Regions from separate parts of the Comamonas sp. Tr-654 genome, predicted to be linked through region 2. Evidence: predicted binding sites of a transcription regulator. Region 2 holds the regulator's gene; each other region holds the start of a gene.
What was found. The regulator LexA, encoded in region 2, represses DNA repair genes until DNA is damaged. The targets are predictions, from matches to a motif close to ACTGTATNNNNATACAGT.
Positions count from the first base shown of each region.

Region 1: imuA (translesion DNA synthesis-associated protein ImuA) is a predicted target of LexA. The motif match lies at 1,920-1,937, and genes of this name have one in related genera.
Region 3: F3J24_RS09865 (DNA topoisomerase IV subunit B) is a predicted target of LexA. The motif match lies at 1,231-1,248, and genes of this name have one in related genera.

Region 1 is NZ_VWWQ01000001.1:154,677-157,953, forward strand. It holds gene F3J24_RS00630 (3-oxoacid CoA-transferase subunit B) at 1-124, shown strand, start outside; gene F3J24_RS00635 (HD-GYP domain-containing protein) at 319-1,671, shown strand; gene imuA (translesion DNA synthesis-associated protein ImuA) at 1,954-2,877, shown strand; gene F3J24_RS00645 (hypothetical protein) at 2,879-3,277, shown strand, end outside.
Region 2 is NZ_VWWQ01000001.1:759,597-762,873, reverse strand. It holds gene F3J24_RS03380 (hypothetical protein) at 1-131, opposite strand, end outside; gene F3J24_RS25095 (hypothetical protein) at 560-952, opposite strand; gene lexA (transcriptional repressor LexA) at 1,120-1,791, opposite strand; gene F3J24_RS03365 (asparaginase) at 1,874-2,857, shown strand; gene adk (adenylate kinase) at 3,124-3,277, opposite strand, start outside.
Region 3 is NZ_VWWQ01000003.1:50,930-54,206, reverse strand. It holds gene F3J24_RS09870 (MFS transporter) at 1-864, opposite strand, end outside; gene F3J24_RS09865 (DNA topoisomerase IV subunit B) at 1,282-3,252, shown strand.

The DNA.
Region 1 (3,277 bases), 600 kb from region 2:
TCGCATCATCACCGATCTGGGTGTGATGGACGTGACACCCGAGGGCCTGAAGCTGGTGGAGCTGGCCGAGGGCGTGAGCTTTGACGAGATCCAGTCCAAGACCGGTGTGACGCTGCTGAAATAAGCGGCGCTGCGCTCCCGGGCAAGAACCGCTGCGGCGGTTCTTTTTTTGCTTTTTCTGCGGAATCAGCAGAATTAATAGCTACCGGAGTTGATAGAACAAGCGATGTAAGCTGTTTTTGCTTTAATTGTGGCCCACAAATTATTGCAATCTGCAACAATCGAGTTTGATTGAGCAGACAGAAAAAGAGCGCTTTGATGAGTGAGAACGCTGGTGCGCAGGGGCACGAGACCGATGTACATTTTTTGCGCGCAGTCACCGATATGGCCGAGCATACGGAGGTCATGACAGGCGATGCAATCTATACCGACAAGGGCATGAAATTGGTGGACAAAGGCACACGTGTTGACAGTCGTCTCTATGACCGTCTGGTCATGCACAAGCTGCGTGACCCCATCGATGCCAACCTGATCACGGGCGACCTGGTCGACGTGGCATCTCTGGTCGCTCTGGCGCGCCAGCAATGTGAGCAGGTCGATCTGCTGCATCGCATGGTGGCGTCCATCGGCGATGTCGAGCGTCTGCTGGCACCGCTCAAGAGCTTGCTACTGCCTCAGGCCATTGCCTTCAAGCTCACCGTCATGCGCGAGCAGCGCTCCGACCTCTACCAGCACAGCCTGCAGATGACGCTGGTGGCGATCTTTCTGGCCCTCAAGAACGGCTGGACCGAGCGCGAATGCGTGCCGCTGGCCACGGCCGCGCTGCTGCACGATGTAGGCATGCTCTATATGGACCCGATCTGGACCGACCCGGACCACCGCTTGAGCGGCGAGGAACGCAAGCATCTGGTCGCGCATTCCGTCACCGCCATGTTGGTGGTGCGCAGCACAGAACTGTATTCGCGCGCCGTGGAAATCGCCGTGCTCGAGCACCATGAGCGCATGGATGGTTCCGGCTATCCGCGCGGCATCAAGGGTAACGCCATTTCGCCCATGGGGCAGGTGCTGCTGCTGGCCGAGGTGGTCTCGGCCTTCTTCGAGAAATTCACGGATATGCCGGGCCAGCGCCTGTCGCTCATGCTGCGCATGAACCACAAGAGCTATCCGGCCGATCTGGTGAACCTGATTCTGCCGCTGCTCTACGACGAAATCAGTCCCGGCAAGCCTCTGGCGCCGCTGCAGGCCGAGTTCTCGCACAGCATCGCGGCGCTGGAGGCCGCGCTGCGCAAATGGAGCGAGCTCCGGCGCGAGTTTCCCGAGCATTGGCAGCAAATGCCTGATGCGCAGGCGGCGGTGCTTGTGGAGACCAATCTTGCACAACTGCAAAAGCAGCTGGCCGAGGCGGGCTCCCACCCCAGCCAGCAGTTGGATGTGCTGAGCTACCTCAAGGATGACGCCCTGGGCATGAGCGAGCTGGCCCTGGTCAACCGCGAGGCCCTGTGGCAGCTGCAGGCCATCATGAACGACTGCCAGCGCCGCTGGCCCACGCTGGGGGAGGGCGGCTCCACGCTGGAAGTTGCCGTGGCCGAATGGTGCGAGGCCTGTGCCCAGTTGATGCCGCAGGCTGGTCGCAGCTCGGCCATGAATGCCGACAGGCAGTCGCTCAATTGAGGGCATTGACTGCGAGTTTTGCCCGCGACGGCTTTCTTCAAGTTTGATAGCTGCAAGCGCTTTATGGACGGGCGCTAAGCGGGTATTTCTTCAATATTTTTTGCATCACGCCGCAGCGCGGCGTGCTTTGCCGCGTCTGCTTGCGGCATTCCGAAAAGTATTTTTGATAGCGCGTGATGCCCGATCAACAAGGGTAGGCAGCATCTGCTACTGGCCTTAGGGCCTTGTTTTGCACGGAAATTCCAATAACTGTATATTTGTACAGTATTTAAGAATATTCCTATGCACACCCAGTCCCAGACATATTTGGCCCGTCCTGGCTCACAGCCAGGCATGACGGAGTCTGTCCGGCCGCAGGCTGGTGCAGGGCAGGGCGTGCGGCCAAGTCTGCCAGCTGCGGGCCACCCACATTTGTCCACCATACAGATTTCGGGTGTCTGGCGCGGCACGGACTGGCAGCTGGATGCCTGCCGGAATGTCTGGCCCAGTGGCCATACGGCACTGGACTGCGAGCTGCCCGGTGGCGGCTGGCCCGGCAATGCCTTGATTCAGCTGCAGCAACCCGCACACTGCCATGCGGAGTGGGCCTTGCTGTTGCCCGCGCTGGCCGCAGGAGTGCGGCAGCATGCGGCTTCTCGCGGGGATACGCGGATGGGGCAGCTGGTGTTGGTGGCTCCGCCCTATCTGCCCTTCGCCCCGGCCTTGCAGGCTGCCGGCATTGACGCGAAGCGGCTGTGCGCAGTGCAGCCGGGGCGCAGTGCCCAGGATCTTGCCTGGGCCTGCGAGCAGGCGCTGCATTGCCGGGATGTGCTGGCGGTGCTGGCCTGGTTGCCCGAACTTCCCACGTCCACGCTGCGCCGCTTGCAACTGGCTGCCGCTTCGCAGGGGCGGCCTCTGTGGCTATGGCAGGAGTCGCAGGCTGAGCCGTGCAGCACTCCCGCCGCATTGCGGTTGAGACTGGAGAGAGTCACGACAGTCTCCGCTGCCCAGCTGGCGCCGGGTTTGCAGATACAGATACTGAAGCGCCGTGGGCCTTTGCTGGAGCGCCCCATACAGATTCCGCTTTCGCAGTGGGCCTGGCAGCCTGTGCTGCAGGCACAGGCACAAAGACATGCGCGCCAGAGCGAGGAGGCTGCCATGCTCATGCAAGGGCGCATGGCAGCCGCCGCTCCTGCAACAGCCTCGCCTTGGATGACGGAGGCATGAGATGGGCAGTGCAGAGCATTGGATCGCCTGGCCTCTGGCTTGCCTGAGCGAGTCAAGCCCGGTGCCCGAGAGCGCCTGCTGGTGGGCGCTGGAGTTTTCGCCGCGTGTGGCCTTGCTCGAAGACGCCTTGCTCATGGAGACCAGCATGGTGCAGCGTCTTTGGGGCGGTGCCGAGGTCTTGCTGGCGCGGCTGGACAGTGCTTTTGCCCAGGCCTGTCAGGCCGCTGTGTCCGGCCCGCCGGAGACCGGGGGCGGCGATGCGGCAGTGCAGCCGCTGCGCGGACAGGGCGGCACGGCCTGGCAGGCATTGGCACGGCTGCGGCTGCAGCAGGGCCGGCCTTGCGGCTCCGTCCCTGTTCCTTTGTCCGTGCCTGAGTCATCGCCGCATGCCGATGCGCTG
Region 2 (3,277 bases):
GCAGACGGGCGTATGGAGACGCCATGCGGCATGTCGACTTCGTCGAAACTCTGATAGACCAGAATCAGGCGCAGGTTGCCATTGGCGTCTTTGGCCTGTATGTGCTGCAAGAGCTTGCGGTAGGCACTCATAGGACGCCCTCGTTGACATGTGTGTATGAATGTTTCCACTGTCGAGAAGGTGCCGCAATACCCTGATCCGGGTACTGCGATGGCGGATATTCGCGCCTGACAAGGAGTTTTGTCACTTGCGGGCTGCTGCAAAAGGCGTTTTGGCAGGCAGGAGCAGCCAGAATGTCTGGCAAAAAATTTACATGGCGATCCAGATCGTTTGGCGCCGACGAAATGAAGTTTTCATCGCGGTACTGGCGGCAGTGGCATCTCGCACATCTGTCGATCAGCGGGGCAGACCCTTGAGAGGGCGCCTTGCGGCCCGCTGCGAGTCAGCCAGTCAGGCGGGCATATGGAAGCCTTGCTGCACCAGCTGCAGGTCTGTCGCGACTCGCATGCGACTCGGACTTGTGCTGCATGAGCGTAGTGAGCCCAAGCTTGTCGTGCTTTCAGGCTTGCCGGGCTGCTTGCTCATTGAGAACCATGCGCTCCAACGCTGCGCAGACATCGGCCATGCGCCCGGAGATCAGCAGGCATTCGGGTTGCTTGCGTGGTTCACGCTGAACGATTTTGAGCAGCCGTGCAGAGGGCGGCTGCACCGCCTCGGCGGTGATGGGCGAGGTGGTGGCTAAGGTCCGAGAGTGAAGCACGCGGCTGCCAAGGCGGCTGCGACCGCGATTGGCGCGCATGACCGGAATGCTGATTTGTGTCGCCTTGGGGTGATGAGCCTTGCAGGAGGCGGTCTCCGTGGCAGCTTTGCTCGTGTCGCCAGGAGGATGCAGGGACGATAGGCTTTTCAGTGTCCGGCGAGTCAAAGACTGCAGTGATGTGGCGAATCCCATTTGACAACTCCTCTTGATGACCTTGCGGCATGGATAAGGGCAGGATTGCGTACTTCAGGCAAAGCTCCGCCCAGGGCGAAGCTCAGCAGCTTCGCGCCTACCACCTGGGCTCGAGAGGAAAAGAGGCTTGATGCACCTCCGGGAGGTGCCGACAGGCCGTCTGGCCGCTACATGAACATGCTGTTGCGGATCAGGCCAACGGCCAAGCCTTCGATGGCGAATGGCTCTTCAGGCGAGACGTGAATGATCTTGTAGTCGGGGTTTTCGGGCAGCAGCTCGATGCCCTGAGGCGTGCGCTTGAAGCGCTTGACGGTGACGTCGTCACCGAGGCGGGCCACCACAATCTGACCGTTGCGCGCTTCATGCGTGGCCTGTACCGCCAGCAGGTCGCCGTCCATGATGCCGGCGTCGCGCATGGACATGCCGCGCACCTTGAGCAGGTAGTCGGGTTTGGCGGCAAACAGGCTGGGCTCGACCGAATAGCTTTGATCGATATGTTCCTGAGCCAGAATAGGCGAGCCGGCGGCGACGCGGCCGACTAGGGGCAGCACCAGCGGAGCCAGGGCTGTGAGCGGCAGCGCAAAGCTGGCGCCGCGTGCAGCATTGATGGTGCGCACGGTGTCGGCGCGCAGGCGAATGCCGCGCGATGTGCCGCTGACCAGATCGATGACGCCCTTGCGGGCCAGTGCCTGCAAATGCTCTTCTGCAGCATTGGCCGACTTGAAGCCAAAGGTGCAGGCAATCTCGGCCCGGGTCGGGGGCGCACCCGTGCGAGCGATGGTGGACTGGATGAGGTCCAGAATCTGCTGCTGGCGGGGCGTGAGCTTGGGGTGGTCCATGGGCATTCCTTGATCGATCAATGATGAATACTGTGTGTTCATCCAGTACCTGTATTTTTAATCAGTTTAAAGAGGACTGCAAGTGGAACGTGACAAAAAAATCGTCATCCTGGGCACGGGCGGCACGATTGCCGGTGTCGCCGAGCAGGCCGGCACCAGCGTGGGCTACCGCGCGGCCCAACTGGGCGTGGCTCAGCTGCTGCAGGCCGTGCCGGACCTGGAGCGCGTTGCTGCTGCGTCGTTGCAGGCGGAGCAACTGGCGCAGCTGGACAGCAAGGATATGGATCACGCCACCTGGCATGCGCTCGCGCTGCGCTGTGCCGAGCTGCTCGCGCGTGATGATGTGAGCGGTATCGTGATCACCCACGGCACCGACACCCTGGAGGAAACTGCCTGGTTTCTGCAATGCGTTCTGCGCCCGTCAAAGCCCGTGGTACTGACCTGTGCCATGCGCCCGGCCACAGCCATCTCAGCCGACGGCCCTGGCAATCTGCGTGATGCCGTGGCCTGCGCGGCCGATGCACAAGCCGCTGGCCGGGGTGTGTTGGCGGTGGTGGCGGGCAGGGTGTTCAGCGCACGCCAGGTGCGCAAGGTGCATCCTTACCGTGTGGATGCCTTTGATGGAAGCGGCGCCGGCCCGCAGGGCTGGGTGGAAGAGGGGCGGGCGCGCTGGGCAACGGGCGGGCTGCCTAGGGTAGCTGCGGCTGGCTCGCCTGCAATCGCTTTACCGCCCGCAGGTCAATGGCCCCAGGTGGAATTGCTGCACAGCCATGCGGGCTGCAACAGTACCGTGGCGCTGGCGGTGATGCAGGCCTGGCATGCGGCAGGCGTGCGCGCCGTGGTGGTGGTGGGCACGGGCAATGGCACGGTCCATCGGGCATTGGGGCCAGCCCTGGACTGGGCGCAGGCGCAGGGCATGGCGTTGTGCATCACGACCCGGTGCGAAGAGGGGCCGGTGGTGCAGGCTCAGGGAGCACAGGATGGCCACACGAGCAGCCTGCCTGCGCCCAAGGCCAGAATCAGCCTGATGCTGGAGCTGATGGGCTGGCCTCGCGCTCTGGGTTGATGCTCTTATTATGAGAGCTTTTAGCCTTTGTTGATGAAGAGTATTGGCGGTATTTCGACCTGAAAGCCAATGAATGCAAGCGCAGGAAGCTATGAATGTTGATGGCCGCAACTCCGCTTCGGTACAGTGTGCCCGCATTGGACGGATGCCAGCCGAAAGGCCGGGAGCTTGAGCTTCGAGAACAAAAAAGGCCAGTGAAGACACCGGCCTTTTTTGCCCAGAGATGCCTGACCGCGAAAGGTCGGCAAGGCTCCACGAGCGAGTGATCAGGAAGCCAGAGCAGCCAGAGCGCGCTCGGTGATTTCTTCCACGCTACCTGTGCCGCTGATGGCACGGTACTTGGGGGCCGCTGCTGCGTCGGCCTTGGCCCAGTTGCTGTAGTAGTCCACCAGAGGACGGGTCTGGTTGCTGTAAACGTCC
Region 3 (3,277 bases), on a different contig from region 2:
GGTGGCCACCGAACGCAGCCCGTAGATCCCCGACAGCAGATAGCGCTTGGGCAGCTTCTGCCCCAGATTGCCGGCCAGATAGGTGCCGAAGATATTGAAAAGGCCGACCAGGGCCAGCGAATAGCTGGCCACATGGGGCGCCATGCCGAAGTCCTTCAGATAGCTGGGCATGTGCACGCCGATGAACATGACCTGGAAGCCGCAGACAAAGTAGCCCGCCATCAGCAGCAGAAAGCTGGGGTAGGTCCAGGCTTCCTTGAGCGCCTGACCCACGGTCTGCTCGCGCTTGATGGGCGTGCTGCCGCCAAAGCCCGGCTCGCGCAGGCCGAAGGCCAGGGCGGCGATCAGCAGCGCGAACAGCGCCAGTATCAGCAAGGCATTGGACCAGCCGAACTGCGCGATCAGCTTGCCTTCCACGGGCACCATGAAGAACTGGCCGAACGAGCCTGCCGCTGCGGCCACGCCCATGGCCCAGCTGCGCCGCGCCACGGGAATCTGGCGGCCCAGCACGCCGTAGATCACGGCATAGGTAGTGCCGGCCTGGGCCGCGCCGATCAGTACGCCGGCGGTCAGCAGGAACACCGTGGAACTGGGAGACAGCGCCATGCCGACCAGACCCAGGGCATAGAGGACGGAGCCGCCGATCAGCACCTTGAAGGCGCCGATGCGGTCGGCCAGCATGCCGACAAAGATGCCCAGGATGCCCCAGGACAGGTTCTGCACGGCGATGGCCAAGGAAAAGTTCTCGCGCGTCCAGCCCATGTCCTGGGTGATGGGCTGCAGCCAGAGGCCGAAGCCGTGGCGTATGCCCATGGAGAGCGTGACGATGGCGCCACCGCACAGAAGAATCTGCGCCATGGACATGGGGGCTGGAGTTGTCTTTGTTGTCATGCCGTGCGTGCGAAAAAAGGCCTGGGGTGCGGCCAGCACATCACTGTAACCAAAGCCGCTGCTTCGCGCCGGCACAGCTCGTCACATGTGCGCCAGCCTGTGCTGCCAGAATGCGGGAGCGGCGCCGGGCCCTGCGGGCGTACAGCAAGTCGTGAACCATAAAAAGTGAGCGCCTTGCGCACGGACTGCAATAAAAACTGATGTAAATCTATCTGAATCTATTGAATAACATGCGGTAAAAGCTATCTTATTGAGAGCTCCCGCAGCGGAAAAGATGCGCCGAAAACACGTTGCCAAGACAGATGTTCGGGCTTTGTGCAAGAGTATTGGGAGTAAACAACTGTGAATTTATCCAGCTCTCATCCGGAGAGGCCACTACAATCCGCCCCCATGGCAGTCAAACCGTCCAACGAATATTCCGAAGGCTCGATCCGCGTTCTCAAGGGTCTGGAGCCTGTCAAACAGCGTCCCGGCATGTATACGCGCACCGACAACCCCCTGCACATCCTGCAGGAGGTGATCGACAACGCGGCCGACGAGGCGCTTGCCGGCTACGGCAAGAAAATCAAGTTCACCATGCACGCCGACGGCTCCTACAGCGTGGAGGACGACGGGCGCGGCATTCCCTTCGGTCTGCACCCCGAAGAGAAGGCGCCCGTGGTGGAACTGGTCTTCACGCGTTTGCACGCGGGCGGCAAGTTCGACAAGGGCAATGGCGGCGCCTACAGCTTCTCGGGCGGTCTGCACGGCGTGGGCGTTTCGGTGACGAATGCGCTGGCCACGCGCCTGGAGGTGCAGGTGCACCGCGACGGCCAGGTGGCCACGCTGGTGTTCTCGGGCGGCGATGTGATCGAGCCGCTCAAGGTGCGCCCTCTGCAGGCCGGCGAGCGCAAGCAGGGCACGACGGTACGTGCCTGGCCCGATGCCAAATACTTCGAATCCTCGGCCCTGCCCATGGGCGAGCTGGTGCATCTGCTGCGCAGCAAGGCCGTGCTAATGCCCGGCGTGGCCGTTTCGCTGATCAATGAAAAGTCGCGTGACACCCAGAGCTGGCAGTTCAAGGGCGGTCTGCGCGACTATCTGGCGCAGAGCCTGCATGGCGAGCCCGTCATCCCCCTGTTCGAGGGCGAGGGCTTTGCCGACAAGAACAACGACAGCTTTGCCGAAGGCGAGGGCGCTGCTTGGTGCGTGGCCTTCACCGAAGACGGTGCGCCGCTGCGCGAAAGCTATGTCAACCTGATTCCCACCACGGCGGGCGGCACGCATGACAGCGGCCTGCGCGACGGCCTGTTCCAGGCCGTCAAGGCCTTTATCGACATGCACTCGCTGCTGCCCAAGGGCGTCAAGCTCATGCCCGACGACGTGTTCGCGCGGGCCAGCTATGTGCTCAACGCCAAGGTGCTGGACCCGCAGTTCCAGGGCCAGATCAAGGAGCGCCTGAACTCGCGCGATGCCGTGCGTCTGGTCTCGGGCTTTGTGCGCCCGGCGCTCGAGCTGTGGCTCAACGAGCATGTGGACTGGGGCAAGAAGCTGGCCGAGATCGCCATCAAGGCCGCCCAGACCCGCCAGAAGGCCGGCCAGAAGGTGGAAAAACGCAAGGGCAGCGGCGTGGCCGTGCTGCCCGGCAAGCTGACCGATTGCGAGAGCAAGGACATAGCCGTCAACGAGGTGTTTCTGGTCGAGGGCGACTCTGCGGGCGGCAGCGCCAAGATGGGCCGCGACAAGGAAACCCAGGCCATCCTGCCGCTGCGCGGCAAGGTGCTCAACACCTGGGAGGTGGACCGCGACCGGCTGTTCGCCAACAACGAAATCCACGATATCTCGGTGGCGATCGGCGTGGACCCGCATGGCCCCAATGACGAGCCCGACCTGTCCGGCCTGCGCTACGGCAAGATCTGCATTCTCTCGGATGCGGACGTGGACGGCTCGCACATCCAGGTGCTGCTGCTGACGCTGTTCTTCAAGCATTTCCCCAAGCTCATCGAAGCCGGCCACATCCATGTGGCGCTGCCACCGCTGTTCCGTGTGGACGTGCCTGCGCGCGGCAAGAAGCCCGCCATCAAGGTCTATGCACTCGATGCGGGCGAGCTTGATGCCATCATCGAAAAATGCGCCAAGGACGGCGTGCCGCGCGAAAAATGCCAGGTCAGCCGTTTCAAGGGCCTGGGCGAGATGAATGCCGAACAGCTGTGGGAAACCACGCTGAACCCCGATACGCGTCGTCTGCTGCCGGTGCAGTTCATGAATCTGGACTTTGCACAGTCGGAAGCCGTGGTCACCAAGCTCATGGGCAAGGGCGAAGCCGCCGCCCGCCGCGAGCTGATGGAGCTGCATGGCGATGCCGTGGAGGTCGATATCTAGGCGGGCGTTGCAACGCCTGCACTAG